Regions from separate parts of the Streptomyces sp. NPDC001816 genome, predicted to be linked through region 1. Evidence: riboswitches for the same ligand, from Rfam matches in the RefSeq annotation. Region 1 holds a riboswitch; each other region holds the start of a gene.

The links. A riboswitch is a leader RNA that binds a small molecule or an ion and turns the genes downstream of it on or off. The one in region 1 is predicted to bind cobalamin.
Region 2: it holds a riboswitch for cobalamin, as region 1 does, so the genes downstream of both, ACFYZZ_RS11270 (prenyltransferase/squalene oxidase repeat-containing protein) here and ACFYZZ_RS10730 (SpoIIE family protein phosphatase) in region 1, are expected to answer to the same signal.
Region 3: it holds a riboswitch for cobalamin, as region 1 does, so the genes downstream of both, ACFYZZ_RS28095 (ribonucleoside-diphosphate reductase subunit alpha) here and ACFYZZ_RS10730 (SpoIIE family protein phosphatase) in region 1, are expected to answer to the same signal.
Region 4: it holds a riboswitch for cobalamin, as region 1 does, so the genes downstream of both, ACFYZZ_RS35685 (cobalamin biosynthesis protein) here and ACFYZZ_RS10730 (SpoIIE family protein phosphatase) in region 1, are expected to answer to the same signal.

The regions. Positions count from the first base shown of each region.
Region 1 is NZ_JBIATY010000002.1:1,020,366-1,024,662, reverse strand. Features, by position in the region: gene ACFYZZ_RS10745 (IS110 family transposase) at 62-1,303, shown strand; partial or broken gene ACFYZZ_RS10740 (IS5 family transposase) at 1,325-1,732, shown strand; gene ACFYZZ_RS10735 (GNAT family N-acetyltransferase) at 1,742-2,269, opposite strand; cobalamin riboswitch at 2,506-2,639, shown strand; gene ACFYZZ_RS10730 (SpoIIE family protein phosphatase) at 2,948-3,208, shown strand; gene ACFYZZ_RS10725 (gas vesicle protein K) at 4,084-4,297, opposite strand, start outside.
Region 2 is NZ_JBIATY010000003.1:56,878-61,174, forward strand. Features, by position in the region: gene ACFYZZ_RS11260 (hypothetical protein) at 1-940, shown strand, start outside; gene ACFYZZ_RS11265 (phosphotransferase family protein) at 1,190-1,855, opposite strand; cobalamin riboswitch at 1,914-2,049, shown strand; gene ACFYZZ_RS11270 (prenyltransferase/squalene oxidase repeat-containing protein) at 2,159-3,388, shown strand; gene ACFYZZ_RS11275 (SCO2322 family protein) at 3,385-4,038, shown strand; gene ACFYZZ_RS11280 (CbiQ family ECF transporter T component) at 4,031-4,297, shown strand, end outside.
Region 3 is NZ_JBIATY010000008.1:186,484-190,780, reverse strand. Features, by position in the region: gene mctP (monocarboxylate uptake permease MctP) at 1-779, shown strand, start outside; cobalamin riboswitch at 881-1,025, shown strand; gene ACFYZZ_RS28095 (ribonucleoside-diphosphate reductase subunit alpha) at 1,149-3,530, shown strand; gene ACFYZZ_RS28090 (ribonucleotide-diphosphate reductase subunit beta) at 3,530-4,297, shown strand, end outside.
Region 4 is NZ_JBIATY010000013.1:62,688-66,984, forward strand. Features, by position in the region: gene ACFYZZ_RS35670 (lysozyme) at 160-921, shown strand; gene ACFYZZ_RS35675 (anion permease) at 1,065-2,312, shown strand; gene ACFYZZ_RS35680 (hypothetical protein) at 2,341-2,568, shown strand; cobalamin riboswitch at 2,847-2,989, shown strand; gene ACFYZZ_RS35685 (cobalamin biosynthesis protein) at 3,089-4,033, shown strand; gene ACFYZZ_RS35690 (cobyric acid synthase) at 4,030-4,297, shown strand, end outside.

The DNA.
Region 1 (4,297 bases):
CTCCACGGCTGTGACCAGCAAGCGAGAGGTGCAACCGACAGGAAGGACGCGAGACAACCCCATGAATATCTTCTGCGGTATCGACTGGGCCAGCGACCACCATGACATCGCCCTCATCGACGCCGACGGCACGCTGGTCGCCCGGGCCAGGATCGCTGACGACGCCACCGGCCTCCAGCAACTACTGGACCTCCTGGCCGAACACGGGGACACGCCCGAAACCCGCATACCAGCCGCCATCGAGACGTCCCGAGGACTGCTGGTGGCATGCCTGCGAGCCACCGGCTGCCCCGTCTACGCGATCAACCCGATGGCAGCGTCCCGATACCGTGACCGCCACACCGTCGCACGCAAGAAGTCAGACCACCTCGATGCCATGGTCCTCGCCAACATCTTGCGCACCGACGCCGCAGCACACCGGACGCTGCCTGCCGACACCGAACTCGCCCAGGCCATCGCCGTCTTGGCCCGCGCCCAGCAGGACGCGGTCTGGGACCGCACCCAGGCTGCCAACAAACTACGGTCCCACCTGCACGAATACTTCCCCGGCTACCTCGCCGCCGTCCAGCCGATCCTCGGCGGCCTGTGCTCATCCGTCGCCCGCGCGCTGCTGGCAGCCGCACCCACTCCGGCCCGGGCCGCCCGGCTGACCAAAACCCAGCTGCGGGCCGCACTGAAAAGAGCCGGACGCCAACGCGGGATCGAGGCCGAGGCCACGCGCCTACACGCGGTCCTACGAGCCCCTCAAATGCGCCAACTCCCGCTGGTCGAAGACGCGATGGGCCACCAGGCCCTGACACTGCTCCGAAAATTGGACGCCGCCTGCACCAGCGCAGAGGAGCTCGCCGAAGCCGCGGTGGAAGCTTTTGAGACACACCCGGACGCCGACATCATCACCAGCTTCCCCGGACTCGGCTCCCTCACCGGCGCCCGTGTGCTCGCTGAGATCGGAGACGACCGATCCCGCTTTGCCGATGCCAGGGCCCTCAAGTCCTACGCCGGAGCAGCACCAGTGACCCGGGCATCCGGCAAGAGCGTCTCCGTCAGGGCCCGCCGGATCAAGAACCAGCGTCTCGCTGCTGCCGGCTACGTCTGGTCGTTCGCGTCCCTGACGGCCTCAGTCGGCGCCAGGGCTCACTACGACCGCAGACGCACCACCGGCGACCGGCACATCTCAGCCCTGCGAAATCTCTTCAACCGCATGATCGGGTGCTTGCACCACTGCCTCGACAAACAAGTCCACTACGACGAAACCATCGCCTTCCCCTCCCGCCCCGAGCCCATCCTCACTGCCGCAGCTTGACCGCTTAACCCCATCGGATGTCTGATCGTCGACCGGCACGGAACCCCGCTCGCCGTCACGCTCACCGGCGGCAACCGGCACGACGTCACCCAGCTTCTGCCCCTGCTGAACGCGGTTCCCCCGATCCGGGGCCTGCGGGGACGCCCTCGGCGCAAGCCCCGGCGACTGTACGCCGACCGGGGCTATGACTTCGACAAGTACCGCCGCCTGCTGTGGAAACGCGGCATCAAACCCGTGATCGCCCGACGCGATGCCGCCCACGGCTCCGGACTGGGCAAGGTCCGCTGGGTAGTCCAGCGCGCCTTCGCCTGGCTTCACCAGTTCAAACGACTCCGCATCCGCTACGAAAGACGTGCTGACCTCCATCACGGCCTGCTCGAACTGGCCTGCAGCCTCATATGCCTCCGCCGCCTGCAGACCTCGTTGTGAAACGATCAGTCAGTCGCCCAGGACCCGCTCCCACAGCAGCCCATCCCGCCAGCTCCCGTCGAGAAAGATCGAGGAGTGTGCGACGCCGTACGGGCTGAACCCGTTGCGGCGCAGCACCCGTTGCGACGGCAGATTCTCCAGATTGGTGGACGCCTCAGCGCGGTGCAACCCGAGTTCGTCCGTCATCACCTGGAGTACAAGCCCGACGGCGCGCCCGGCGTGCCCTTGATTTTGGGCGACGCTGGCGATCCAGTAACCAACGGAACCGCGGCGAAGGTGGGGCTGCGGCAGAATGCCTCCGACGGTGACCTGCCCGATCACCCGGTCGTCGGCGAGTACCACACCCGGCCAGGCCGCGCCGGCCCGGTATCCGGCCAGCAGCCTGTCGATCCGCTCCGCCTGGCCCTCCGGGGTGAAGAAGTCGGCCGGCTGGGCCGGTTCCCACGGCCGGAAAGCCTCGAAGTCCCGCACTCTATGCGCGGCGATCGGGGCGGCATCGGCGGGCTCTATCAGGCGGATCCTGGTGCTGCTGCACATGGGCTGATCCTCGTCGCGGTGCGTCGGATGAGACCGGCCAGCCTATGCGAGCCGCCAGAGCCGACACTGCGTCATCAGGTGCTGGGTCCTCCACTGCCCAGTGGAGATCGCATGTTCGCAGCGCACAACCGTCTGGCCAAGCACTTCATTCTGAAATGATCAGTAAGACGAACGGTTCCTGCCGTCACCACGCACGGTGGCACGAGGCGGTGCAAGACCGCCGACGGTGGTCCCGCGCACCTCGCCGGGCCAGCGGTACAGTCGAGTCGAGCAGTCGCAGGGAAATCCGGTGAGAATCCGGAACTGTCCCACAACGGTGTACCTCCCTGGCCGGAGAATCCGAGGACCTGCCTGCCCGAACGAACCCGGCGCCTGGCCGGGTCCTTCGGCAGGGCACCGGGACAGCGCGCGCACGGACCTGATGCCCAACTCGGAAAGTGTTGGGCATCTTTGCTGTCGGACCCCCTATCTCCACGCCGAAGGGTTGGAGCCGCGACCGCGGACTCCTCAGCCAGGGGCGCAGCGGGCCCGCGAGCGGGAGACCGACTCGCGGACGGGCCGCGACCAGGCAGGGCGCGGCTCTACATGTGACGTCGTCCTGCTCAACCTCAGAGCGCCGAGGGCACCGGGAGGAGGAGGCAGAGTCCTCTGGAGACGGGCGCGGGGCTGCTGATCGGCATGGATGCCGAGCACCGGCGCCCGACCGCCATCGACGAGCTGCCCGCCCATTCCACCGTGTTGCTGTTCGCCAACGGACTGATCGAGCGCCGCGGCGAATCCCTCGACCACGGGCTGACCCGGCTGCGCCAGCACGCCGCCGCCCTCGCCCGCGAGCCCCTGGACGTCTTCTGCGACGAACTGCTGAGGGGGCTCGGCGCCGACAGCACCGACGACATCGCGTTGCTCGCCCTGCGCTCCACCCCACCGGCCGGCACCTGATCCGGTCGGCGCCCGCGGCCAGGTGCCGCAACCGACGTCAGGACTCTGCCCGTCCGGCGTACAACCTCTTGCCCGCCGACACTCGTTGATCTCGGCATGGCAGCACAACGACCCGACGCAGGTGCCTACTACACGCAGTGGCGGGAGCAGTTGCGGCGGGTCCTGGCATGCAGCGAGCCGGCGTTCATCAATCGCCTGGGCGTTGCCTGCGACGAGGGCGGCATGAACGAGCATCACCCGCGGTTGACGACTCGCCCGGTCCCGCCCGGATGTGATCTGTCGCCAGCTCATCCGCGACTGCCGAAGCACGGAGGCTGCCCGAACCGCTTGACACAGACAGGTGCCGGTTGAAGCAGCTCGACCGGCAGATCAGCGATGCCTTCCGCACCCAGCCGCGCCGCCGTCATCGCCCTCGCACGCCGCCGCGCCGCCGTTCTGTGGGCTCTTCTTCGCGACAACCGCCCCTTCACCACCGCGCCGCCACCAGCACGCGTAGCCACAGCAGCCTGACTCGGCCAAGACGACCAGATGGGCCACCTACCTGGCGTCAGTGATCAAGACCGTGCTTGTGCAGTGCCGCACACCGAAGATCATCAGTGCTGCTGCGAGGACGGTCGTACCCGACGCGGCTGCGTGCCACGGCCGTGGGTTCGCATTGGCCGTTCTGAGTGGGACGGCGTCACGGGCCATGTCGGAGTCCTTGTGTGGCAGGGCCATGCGTCCACCGAACGCTCGGAGCGGCGCAACCTCTCCCAGCGTGGCACGACCGTGCTCCACCGGCATCCTGAGCTGTGACGTCAGAGCCCATCCAACAGGCCGAGCCTCGGGCCGTCTCAGGGCCGTACGAGGGTGCACAACGGCGACCGACGCAGCCTTCACGGGGGAAGCAGCGTCCCCAGTGGTCCCAGGTCGATGTTGAGGTCGGCGAGCGTGAGGCCGTAGTGGTCGCAGAGTTCGGACATCCGGTCGTGGAGCAGCATCAGGGTCAGACCGAGCCGTTCTTCCTGCTCCTCGGTGAGGTCACCCTCATCGACCCGGTGCAGGGCCTGTCGCTCCATCAGCTGGCGCAGCAGCTCGACGATGGTCAGA
Region 2 (4,297 bases), on a different contig from region 1:
CCCGCCCGTCTGGGCACGCCCGTACCTGGCCGGGCACATCGCCGTGGACCCCGGCCAGGAGGCGGCCGCCGCGGAGGCGGTCGCGCACTACGCGTTACGGCACCGGGTGAGCGGCGTACTGACCTGGACCAGGGAGTACCTGCCCGCCGCCGCACGCATCACAGCCCGGCTCGGCCTGCCCGGCATCCCGTACGAGACGGCCGTCGCCTGCGCCGATCCGGCCGCGGCCCAGGTGCTGCTCGCCCGGCACGGGATTCCCCCGGCCGGCCGGGAGGACGCCGACGCCCCGCTCGTCCGCGCCGAGACCGTCGTCCTGGACGACGAGGTCCGCATCGCCGCACTGACCCGTACGGCACCGGGCCCGCTGCCCGCCCGGCAGCCGCTGCGGCACTCCGTGCACGCCCACGACGGGCTGCTGCACAACCGCTTCCTGCGGCAGACGGTGGAGCGGACCGTGCGCGCGCTCGGTCTCGCGCACACCGTCGCCCACATCGGCCTGCGGCTCACCGCCCGCGGCCCCCGCGTCACGGACGTCGTCCCGCACCTGCCCGGCGATCTGATCCCGCTGCTGGTCGAGCGGGCCACCGGAGTCGACCTCGCCCGAGCCGCCGCCGCTCTGGCCGTCGGCCGGCTCCCTGACCTGGCGCCGACCCGGCAGCGGGCGGCCTCGATCCAGTTCGCCTACCCGGCCACGACCGGCCGGCTGACCCACCTGGACATGGACCCGGCCGCCGCGTACGAGCCGTCCGCCGAGCGCATGGTCCTCACCCGGCAGCCCGGCGACCACGTCACGGCGGCCGCCCACGCCGACCCCGAGGACCGCCTCGCGCACTGGGTGGCGGAGGGCGAGACCCCGACGGACTGCGCGCACACCCTGCGCCGCATGGCCCGCCACCTGACCGTGGCCGTCACCCCACCGGCCCAGCCGTACGCCGCCTAGCAGGCCAACACCCGCACCGGCTACACCCCCTCGACCTCGCGCCCACCACCCGACCGCATCGCCCTCACCTCGCAACCCAGCAACCACGTCACAGCAGCCGCCCACGCAGACCCCGAAGACCCCCTCGCCACTGGGCGGCAAAGGGCGAAACCCCCACGGACTCCACTCACACCCTGCGCCACATGGCCCACCACCTGAGCGCGGCCGTCGGCCCCACGGCCCGGCCGCATGCGGACCAGTGTCCCGGCACTAGAAAGCCAGCGACCGGATCAACTTCTCGGCATCCCCGAGCAGTTCGACCTCCCGGCGGCTCATCGTCGGATTGACCGCCCGGCGCCGGCGGGCCTCGGCCAGTCCCGCTTCCGTGAGATCGGAGGGGTCGGCGAGCAGGGCCGTGAGCATCGCGAGGGCCGGAGGGGCGAGCGGTTCGCCGCCGACGGCGACTTGAGCGAGGATCACCGCGGTCATGCCCCAGTCGAGCCCCGGACGCCCATCCTCGGCGTTGGACCAGTCGATGACCCGGGGCCCGTCCGGGGTGAGCATCACGTTGTCCGGGTGCAGGTCCAGATGCAGCACGCGGGCCTCAGGGTCATCGGCGTCCCGACCGGGCACCGCGTGCAACTGCCGCAGCAGCCGGGCCAGCAGCGCGCCCGCCTCCCGGGCGTCGATCCGGCCCTCGGCGAACCCGCTCAGCATCGTCGGCCCGGACAGCCGCTCCATCACCAGGTCGGTGCGCGAGCCGGAGTGCCGCACCCGGGGCGCCGGGTACCCATGCCTGCGCACGTGCTCCATCACGGCCCCCTCGGCGGCCGCGTCCCCCCAGCCCTCGCGGTCCCGGCGCAGCACCCACGCCTCGTCGATCTCGTACACATCGGCTGAACGCCCCGACCCCAGCAGTCTCCCCGTAGCTGTCATGGCCGTGACCCTAGTCACCGTCCCGCTGTGCCCACAGCCACCCCTCAGCGCGCGCACGGCTGCCGGTAAAGTGGCGGCGTCGTCATCACACCCGTACGGGGGGAAGCCGGTGCAATTCCGGCGCTGACCCGCAACCGTAAATCGTCCGCCCCGGACGGTGAGCCGGACTGCCCCGCCCGGGACGTTGACCGGCTCGCGTGCGCGGCGACCCGCAGCGCACGGCACCGTCGAGGTTTACGGAGCCGAGCCGCCCGGGTGTTCCCGTGCGCTGCCGGTTCCCCGCAGGAGAGGCAGTCGCCGACCATGAACGTCCGCCGCAGTGCAGCGGCTCTCGCCGCCGTAGGTGTGCTGGCCGCCGCCGCACCCGCCATGGCCGCCGGCCCGTCCCCGTCCGCGCCTGCGAAGGTGACGATCCCGGCCGGTCTGTTCGGCAAGACGGACCCCACGTACGACGGTGTCTGGCGCCAGTCGCTCGCCCTGCTCGCCCAGCGGACGCTCGGCTACCGCCCGGCCGGCTCGGCCGTGGACTGGCTGGTCGGGCAGCAGTGCGACAAGGGCGGCTTCGCCGCGTTCCGGGCCGACACCGCCAAGCCCTGCGAGGGCAAGGGCGGCGCCCAGCCCGACACCAACAGCACGGCCGCCGCCGTCCAGGCGCTGCAGGCGGTCGGCGGTCACGACGCCGAGGTCCGCAAGGCCCTGGTCTGGCTGACGACGCTGCAGAACGAGGACGGCGGCTGGGGCTACTCACCCGGCGCTCCCAGCGACACCAACTCCACCGGAGTCGTCATCGGCGCGTTCGCCGCGGTCGGCCAGGACCCCGCCAAGCTGCACGTTCGGGGCAAGAGCCCGTACGAGCTGCTGGCCAAGTTCTCCCTGCCGTGCGACGGCACCGGGGGCGGAGCGCTCGCCTACCAGCCGGACAAGAAGGGCAAGCTGGTCGCCAACGCGGACGCGACGGCGGCCGGCGTGCTGGGCGCGCTCGACAAGGGGTTCGCGCCGAAGGCCGGGAAGGCCCCGGAGCAGAGCTCCATCTGCCGCAACTCCGACAAGCCCACCCCGGCCGAGGTGGCGAGCGACGGCGCCGCTTACCTGGGGAAGGCCATGAACTCCGACGGGTACCTGAAGTCCGCCCTGCCCGGGGCCAAGGACCAGCCCGACTACGGCAACACGGCGGACGCGGTCGTCGCGCTCGCCGCGAAGGGCTGGGCGGGGCAGGCGAAGAAGCCGTACGCCTGGCTGGAGAAGAACGCGGCGAAGTGGGCGGAGCAGAGCGGCCCGGCCGCCTACGCCGAGCTGGTCTTCGCCGCGCACGCGATGGGTGAGGACCCGCACGACTTCGGCGGCACGGACCTGGCGCAGGCGCTCAACGCGACGGGCCCGGCGCCGCAGAAGGCCGCCGCCACCGCGGAGCCCGGCAAGCGCGCCGAGCACGACTCGGGCACCGGTGTCTGGTGGATCGTAGGTGCCGGCCTCGTCTTCGGCGTCGGCATCGGCATCCTGCTCAGCGGCCGCCGGAAGCGGCAGCAGCTGTGACCGCCGTCCGCCGTGCCGCGGCCCTGCTGGTCGCCGCGCTCGTCCTCCTCGCCGGTGCCGCCCAGGCGCACGCCACCGGTTACCGCTACTGGTCGTTCTGGGAGCGGGACGGCGGCCGCTGGACGTACGCCACCCAGGGCCCGTCGACCGCCCGTCCCGACGACGGCGCGATCCAGGGCTTCCGCTTCGCGGTGAGCGAGGACTCCGCGGACGCCAGCCGGCCGCGCGGCACGGCGGACTTCGCCACGATCTGCGCGGGGACGCCCGCGAAGCCGGGTACGAAGCGGGTCGCCCTCGTCATCGACTTCGGCACGCCCGCGGACGCCCCGTCCGGCGAGACCCCGCCGACCCGCCGCACCGCCTGCGCGCGCGTCTCCCCCGACGCGACGACGGCCGAGGCCCTGGCAGCCACCGCGAAGCCGCTCCGCTACGACACCAACGCCCTGTTGTGCGCGATCGCCGGGTATCCCCACAAGGGCTGCGGGGAGCAGGTGTCCGCCGACGGCACGGAGAAGAAGCCGACGGCTGCCGACGAGAAGCCCCGGCAGAAGGACAGCGGCCCCTCCCTCGGCCTGCCGATCGGCGTGGGCGCGGTCGTTCTCCTGGCGGGGGCGGCGGTGTGGCAGGCCCGGCGGCGCAGGGATGCGTAGTTTCCGGGCGCGGGCGGGTGGGGGCTGGTCGCGCAGTTCCCCGCGCCCCTGGTCGGCACCCCGCAAGCGCGGGCAAGCGAAACCCACCCCCGCCCGGCACCAGCACCGCGCCCCACTCCACCCCGGTGCCTGGTGGCTCTGGTCGCTCGGGCTCGGTACGGCCGCCACCCGGACCACCAACCCGCTCCTCCTCGGCCTCCTCATAGCTGCGGCGGGCTACGTGGTGGCCACCCACCGCTCCAGCGCGCCCTGGGCCCGC
Region 3 (4,297 bases), on a different contig from region 1:
CGTCCAGGAGCCGTGAGGTGATCCGGCGCAACACCACGATCCTGCCGCTGTACTCGCTGATGCTGGGCCTGCTCGCGCTGCTCGGCTTCATGGCGATCGCGGCCGGGGTGAACGTCACCAACGGGCAGTTGGCGATTCCGCAGCTGTTCGAGGACATGTTCCCGGACTGGTTCGCGGGCGTGGCGTTCGCGGCGATCGGCATCGGCGCCCTCGTGCCCGCGGCCATCATGTCCATCGCGGCGGCGAACCTCTTCACCCGCAACATCTACAAGGACTTCATCAGGCCGGACGCCACGCCGAAGCAGGAGGCCCAGGTCTCCAAGCTCGTGTCGCTGCTGGTCAAGGTCGGCGCCCTGGTCTTCGTGCTCACCATGGACAAGACGGTCGCCATCAACTTCCAGCTGCTGGGCGGCATCTGGATCCTGCAGACCTTCCCGGCCCTGGTCGGCGGCCTGTTCACCCGCTGGTGCCACCGCTGGGCGCTGCTGGCCGGCTGGGCGGTCGGCATGGTCTACGGCACGTTCGCCGCGTACGGGGTGGCCTCGCCGACGCAGAAGCACTTCGGCGGCAACTCCAAGGAGATCCCGGGCATCGGTGAGATCGGCTACATCGGCCTCACGGCCTTCGTGCTGAACGTCGCCGTCACGGTGGTCCTGACCTTCGCGCTGAAGGCCCTGAAGGCCCCCGAGGGCATCGACGAGACCCGCCCCGAGGACTACACGGCGGACGCGGGCGACGCGGGGGTCCAGGCGGAACTGACGCCGAATGCAACCCCCTAGGCACCCGCAGCGGGCCGCCGACAACAAGCACCACGGCGGCCCGCTGTTGACCCTCTGAAGCCGTCACGACACGCAACAGACACAACATCTGGGGGTGACACCACAACCCGGCACTAGATGTATGCTCATCCTCGCTGTCGCCGCAGGGGAATCCGGTGCGAATCCGGAACTGTCCCGCAACGGTGTACTTGCGTGCTTCCGCACGCCTGTTCAGTCCGAGGACCTGCCGTCAGCGCGCGCCCGGCCGTCCGGTCCGGGTGCCTTCAGACGTCCGGGCCTCGTGGAGTGGGCCGGTGGACGCGACGCCGTGCGCGCTCGTGCTGCCCCTGCCCTCCGCCAGGCCCTGTGCCGAGCGAGGGAGAGCCCCACGTGACCATCGCGCCAGCCGACCCGGCTTCAGCCGTCCAGGCGACCGCAGCTCCGGTGGAGACCGACGGTCCCGGTGCCGCGCTGCTGCGGACCCTGACCGAGCTGACCGCCGACCTCCCCGACGCCGACCCCGGCCGGGTCGCCGCGGCCGCGCTGCGGGGCCGGTCCGCCCGGGCCGACGAGGCGGAGTTGCGCGAGCTGGCCACGGAGGCGGCCGCCGGCCTCATCTCCGACGACCCCGCCTACTCCCGGCTGGCCGCCCGGCTGCTGACCATCTCGATCCGCGCCGAGGCCGCCTCGCAGGGCGTGACGTCCTTCACCGAGTCCGTCGCCGTGGGCCACCGCGAGGGCCTGGTCGCCGACCGCACGGCGGAGTTCGTACGGCTGCACGCCGAGCGTCTGGACACGCTGATCGACGCGGACGGCGACGACCGCTTCGGCTACTTCGGCCTGCGCACCCTGCACAGCCGCTACCTGCTGCGCCACCCCCTCACCCGCCAGGTGATCGAGACGCCCCAGCACTTCATGCTGCGCGTCGCCGCGGGTCTCGCCGAGGACGACACGACCCGCTCCGTCGACGAAGTCGCCGCGCTCTACGGGCTCATGAGCCGCCTCGACTACCTGCCCTCCTCCCCCACGCTCTTCAACTCCGGCACGCGGCACCCCCAGATGTCGTCCTGCTACCTCCTCGACTCCCCGCTGGACGAGCTGGACTCCATCTACGACCGCTACCACCAGGTCGCCCGGCTCTCCAAGCACGCCGGCGGCATCGGTCTTTCGTACTCCCGCATCCGCAGCCGCGGTTCGCTGATCCGCGGCACCAACGGGCACTCCAACGGCATCGTCCCGTTCCTGAAGACCCTGGACGCCTCGGTGGCCGCCGTGAACCAGGGCGGAAGGCGCAAGGGCGCGGCCGCGGTGTACCTGGAGACCTGGCACTCCGACATCGAGGAGTTCCTGGAGCTGCGCGACAACACCGGTGAGGACGCCCGCCGTACGCACAACCTCAACCTCGCGCACTGGATCCCGGACGAGTTCATGCGCCGGGTCAACGCCGACGAGCAGTGGTCGCTGTTCTCCCCGGCGGACGTGCCGGAGCTGGTCGACCTGTGGGGCGAGGAGTTCGACGCCGCGTACCGCAAGGCGGAGGCGAACGGGCTCGCGAAGAAGACCATCCCGGCCCGTGACCTGTACGGCCGCATGATGCGCACCCTCGCGCAGACCGGCAACGGCTGGATGACCTTCAAGGACGCCGCCAACCGCACCGCCAACCAGACGGCCGAGGCGGGCCACGTCGTCCACTCCTCGAACCTCTGCACGGAGATCCTGGAGGTCACCGACGACGGCGAGACGGCGGTCTGCAACCTGGGTTCGGTCAACCTCGGTGCCTTCGTGCAGGGCGGGGACATCGACTGGGAGCGCCTCGACGAGACCGTCCGCACGGCCGTCACCTTCCTCGACCGCGTGGTCGACATCAACTTCTACCCGACCGAGCAGGCGGGCCGCTCCAACGCCAGGTGGCGTCCGGTGGGCCTGGGTGCGATGGGTCTGCAGGACGTCTTCTTCAAGCTGCGCCTGCCCTTCGACTCCGCCGAGGCCAAGGCCCTGTCGACACGGATCGCCGAGCGGATCATGCTCGCCGCGTACGAGGCCTCCGCCGACCTGGCCGAGCGGGGCGGCGCGCTGCCGGCCTGGGAGAAGACCCGCACCGCCCGCGGTGTCCTGCACCCCGACCATTTCCCGAGCGTTCGCCTGACCTGGCCCGAGCGCTGGGCGGCCCTGCGCGAGCGGATCGCCGCGGTCGGCATGCGCAACTCGCTGCTGCTGGCGATCGCCCCGACCGCCACCATCGCGTCCATCGCGGGCGTGTACGAGTGCATCGAGCCGCAGGTCTCCAACCTGTTCAAGCGCGAGACGCTGTCCGGCGAGTTCCTGCAGGTCAACTCCTACCTGGTGCAGGACCTCAAGGAGCTGGGCGTCTGGGACGCGCGCACCCGTGAGGCGCTGCGCGACTCCAACGGCTCGGTGCAGGGCTTCGCGTGGATCCCGGCCGACGTGCGGGCGCTGTACCGCACGGCGTGGGAGATCCCGCAGCGCGGCCTGATCGACATGGCCGCGGCCCGCACCCCGTTCCTGGACCAGTCGCAGTCCCTGAACCTGTTCATGGAGACGCCGACGATCGGCAAGCTCTCCTCGATGTACGCGTACGCCTGGAAGCAGGGCCTGAAGACGACGTACTACCTGCGCTCCCGCCCGGCGACCCGCATCGCCCGGGCCGCCCAGGCGCAGACCCAGACCACCATCCCCGTGCAGCAGGTCGCCGACCCCGACGCCGTCGCCTGCTCCCTTGAGAACCCCGAGTCCTGCGAGGCCTGCCAGTAATGTCCAGCCGTAACACCAACCTGCTCGACCCGGGCTTCGAGCTGACGCTGCGCCCCATGCGCTACCCCGACTTCTACGAGCGCTACCGGGACGCCATCAAGAACACCTGGACCGTCGAGGAGGTCGACCTCCACTCGGACGTCGCCGACCTCGCCAAGCTGACACCGGCCGAGCAGCACCTGATCGGCCGCCTGGTGGCCTTCTTCGCGACGGGCGACTCGATCGTCGCGAACAACCTGGTGCTGACGCTGTACAAGCACATCAACTCCCCGGAGGCGCGCCTGTACCTGTCGCGCCAGCTCTTCGAGGAGGCCGTGCACGTCCAGTTCTATCTGACACTGCTCGACACCTACCTTCCCGACCCGGACGACCGCGCCGCCGCCTTCGCGGCCGTGGAGAACATCCCGTCCATCCGCGAGAAGGCCGAGTTCTGCTTCAAGTGGATCAACGAGGTCGAGAAGCTGGACCGTCTGGAGTCCAAGGCGGACCGCCGGCGCTTCCTGCTCAACCTCATCTGCTTCGCCGCGTGCATCGAGGGCCTGTTCTTCTACGGCGCCTTCGCGTACGTCTACTGGTTCCGCAGCCGGGGTCTGCTGCACGGTCTCGCCACCGGCACCAACTGGGTGTTCCGCGACGAGACGATGCACATGTCGTTCGCGTTCGAGGTGGTCGACACCGTCCGCAAGGAGGAGCCGGAGCTCTTCGACGACGAGCTGCAGCAGCAGGTCACCGAGATGCTGCGGGAGGCCGTCGAGGCCGAGCTGCAG
Region 4 (4,297 bases), on a different contig from region 1:
CGGGTGAAGACCGCCGCAAAACACCCGAAATCATCATGCCTTAAGTGATCATCAGGCATTCAATGATCTTTCGTAACCGGATCTTTCTTACTCGGATCCTTCCTGCTCGGATCCTTCCTGCTCGCTGGACGACGTTCCACCGCCACTCCAGGGGGACACATGCCTCGTGCTCGCACCGCCTCCCGCTCCCGCCGCCGCGCGGGCGTTCTCGCGGCCGCCACCGCGGCGCTCGCCCTCACGGGCACCCAGGCCGCGGCCGCCGGGTCACCGGCGTCCGCCGTGGGCCCGCTCAGAGGCCACGACGTGTCGTCCCACCAACAGCACGTCGACTTCCCAGCCGCCCGGTCGGACGGCGCACGGTTCACCTACATCAAGGCGACCGAGTCCACGACCTACCAGAACCCCTACTTCGACCGGCAGTACGAGGGCGCGCGCCAGGCGGGCCTGATCCGGGGCGCGTACCACTTCGCGCGGCCGGACCGCTCCTCGGGCGCCGAACAGGCCGCGTACTTCGTGCAGCACGGCGGGGACTGGCGGGCGGACGGCTGGACACTGCCGCCCGCGCTCGACATCGAGTACAACCCGTACGACGACAAGAACGAGTGCTACCGGCTGGACCGGACGCGGATGGTCGACTGGATCCGCTCCTTCAGCGACGAGGTCGAGCGGGAGACCGGCCGGCGTCCGGTCATCTACACCACCGCCGACTGGTGGCAGGCCTGCACCGGCGACAGCCGCGCCTTCGCCGCGGACCACCCCCTGTGGATCGCCCGGCACGGCACGTCGGACCCGGGAGAACTGCCGGGCGGCTGGTCGCACTGGACCTTCTGGCAGTTCGGCACCGAGGGCGGTCTGCCGGGTGACCAGAATCTCTTCAACGGGCCGCCGAGCCTGCTGCAGGCCTTCGCGCAGGGTTGGTAGCCAAGGGGCGCCTGGGGTGTCGGACGCGAACGACATCCCAGCCATCCTTTGACGACACCCTCACGCCTGCCCCAGTTCACCTTCCGTTCACCCAGGTTGCCTACGGTCCAACAGCCAATGACCTCGAACGATTGCCTGGGTAAATGGAAAACTTCTCGCTGATCCTCGCGATTGTGGTGGTAACCGCACTCGCGTTCGATTTCACGAACGGTTTTCACGACACCGCCAACGCGATGGCCACGACCATCTCGACCGGTGCGCTCAAGCCCAAGGTCGCGGTGGCCATGTCCGCCGCCCTCAACCTTGTAGGCGCTTTCCTCTCCGTGGAGGTCGCCAACACGATCTCCAAGGGCCTTGTCGATGAGAACGGCATCCGTCCCGAGGTCATATTCGCCGCCCTGGTCGGCGCGATCCTCTGGAACCTGCTGACCTGGCTGGTGGGACTGCCGTCCAGCTCCTCGCACGCCCTGATGGGCGGCCTGATCGGCGCCACCGTCGCCTCCGCTGGCTTCGGGGCCGTCCACAGTGACGTGCTCGTCACCAAGGTGCTGCTCCCGGCGGTCGCCGCGCCGATCGTCGCGGGTCTCGCCGCGATGCTGGCCACCCGCTTCTCCTACGGCATCGGCAAGAACGCCGACGGCGAGGCCACCCGCAAGGGCTACCGCGCCGGTCAGATCGCCTCCGCCGGTCTGGTCTCCCTCGCCCACGGCACCAACGACGCGCAGAAGACGATGGGCATCATCACCCTCGCCCTCGTCGCGGGCGGCGCCATCGCCCCCGACTCCAACCCTCCCACCTGGGTGATCCTCTCCGCGGGTCTGGCGATCGCGCTCGGCACCTACATCGGCGGCTGGCGGATCATCCGCACCATGGGCAAGGGCCTGACCGACCTCGAGCCGCGACAGGGCTTCGCCGCCCAGACCAGCGCGGCCACGGCCATCCTGGCCTCCTCGCACCTCGGCTTCTCCCTCTCCACCACCCACGTCGTCTCCGGCTCGGTGATGGGTGCGGGTCTGGGCCGCAAGGGCGGTGTGGTCCGCTGGTCCACCGCGACCCGCATGTTCATCGCCTGGGCGCTGACCCTGCCGGCCGCCGCGCTGGTCGGCGCGGGCGCCGAGTCCGTCATGGACCTGGGTGACTGGGGCACCGCCGCCGTCGCCGTCTTCCTGGTCGGCGCCAGCGCCGCCATCTGGAAGATCTCCCGCCGCGAGGTCGTCGACCACACCAACGTCGTCGACGACACGGTGGAGCCGGCCGGCGTGGTGACCACCGCCATCGCCGCGGTGACCCCGCCGCCCGCGGGCATCGTCGCCGAGGACCTGTCGGTCACGATCCCGGCCCAGGCCACCACCGAACCGGCTCCGGCGACTCCGCCGGCCGCCGCAGTCTGACCGCCCGGAAACTGAAGGAAGCATCCCCATGAAGATCGACTGGGCGGCTCTCGGCTCCGTCTTCGGCGTCAGCCTCGCGTTCACGGTGGGCCTGGTGGCGCTGTTCACCCTCGGCGTCAACGGCCTCTCGCGCCGCGAGAAGGCCACGGCGCAGGGTGGGTCCGCGGCGCTGGCCGTGACCGGTGCGTACGTGTGCTTCGCGGCTTGTGCGGCCGCGGTGGCGTACGGGATCTATCTGATCGTGGCGAAGCCCTGACGCCGAATTCTCCATCGTCCGCCCTGTCGGCACCGATTCAGTCGGAGCGACAGGGCGGACGTGTGTCCGCCGCGGCCCCGCGACCGTTGCATCCCGTATAAGACGTACGCGACGTACGCGCTCTTGCAGGCGATCACGGTCCGTGAGCGCGAGCGGGATCCCCGAATGCCGTCCGAGGGAGCGGAATTCACCGCAACCCGGTCGCTCGGCGCTGCCCGGCGGGCCGGCGATGTGGGCCTCAGCACAGTCCGGCTTCCCAGGTCAAAGGCAAGTTGACGGCCCTTCCGGGCGCGTGGTGGACTGCCCGGGCCATGTACGGCGGCAGGAGAGGAAGCCGGTGCGAATCCGGCGCGGTCCCGCCACTGTCACCGGGGAAGAAATCCCCGGGAGCCAGGAACTCTCACCGCCGGTCTCGTCGAACCAGGGCGTGGACACCCTGAGTGAGGACATATCGCCATGCGCGGCTGCCGATTGAGGTTCAGTAACCAGGCCCTGCCTGCCCCGACGGCCGGCTGAGCCGATGGGTGCCGATCGCTTCTACGCGTACGGCGCCGCCGCCGGCCTCGTCGGCGACCTGGTCCTCGGCGATCCGCGCCGCGGGCATCCGGTCGCCGCGTTCGGGCGGGCTGCCGCCGCCGTGGAGCGCGCGCTGTGGCACGACCACCGCGGCTGGGGTGCGCTGCACACCGTCGTGTGCGCCGGAGGCGCCGTCGCGCTGGGGGCCGTGGCCGAGCGGGCCGTGCGCCGCTCCCCCGTCGCTTCCGTCGCGCTGACCGCCGCCGCCACCTGGGCCGTGGTCGGCGGTACTTCGCTCGCCCGGGAGGCACGGACCGTCGGGCGCGCGCTGGAGGCCGGGGACGTCGAGGCGGCCCGGGCGCGGCTGCCGCATCTGTGCGGGCGGGATCCGCAGGCCCTCGACGCCGACGGGATCGCCCGAGCGGTCGTGGAGTCCGTCGCCGAGAACACCTCCGACGCCGTGGTGGGTGCGCTGGTGTGGGGTGCGGTGGGCGGGGTGCCGGGGCTGCTCGGGTTCCGGGCCGTCAACACCCTGGACGCGATGGTGGGGCACAAGTCGGCCCGCTTCCGGCGCTACGGCTGGGCCTCCGCCCGGCTCGACGACGTCGTCGGGTGGCCGGGGGCGCGGCTGACCGCCGTGCTCGCCGCCGCGGCCGGACCGGACCCCCGCGGCGCGTTGCGTGCCTGGCGGGCGGACGCCCGCAAGCACCCGAGTCCCAACGCCGGGCCCGTCGAGGCCTCGTTCGCGGGTGCCCTCGGCGTGCGGCTGGGCGGGACGCTCTCCTACGGCGGGCGCGTCGAACACCGGCCCGTACTGGGCGGGGACACCGGGCGGGCGGTCCGGGTCACCGACATCGACCGGGCCGTACGGCTCTCCCGCCGGGTCGGCCTGCTCGCGCTCGGCGTCACGGTCGCCGCGCGCCGACTCGTGAAGGGACGTGGCAAGTGAACGGTGGTCTGCTCGTCGCCGGCACCACCTCCGACGCCGGCAAGAGCGTCGTGACGGCCGGGATCTGCCGGTGGCTGGTGCGCCAGGGCGTCAAGGTCGCGCCCTTCAAGGCGCAGAACATGTCCCTCAACTCGTTCGTGACCCGGGAGGGTGCAGAGATCGGGCGGGCTCAGGCCATGCAGGCCCAGGCCTGCCGTGTCGAGCCGACCGCGCTGATGAACCCCGTGCTGCTCAAGCCCGGTGGCGAGCAGAGCAGTCAGGTGG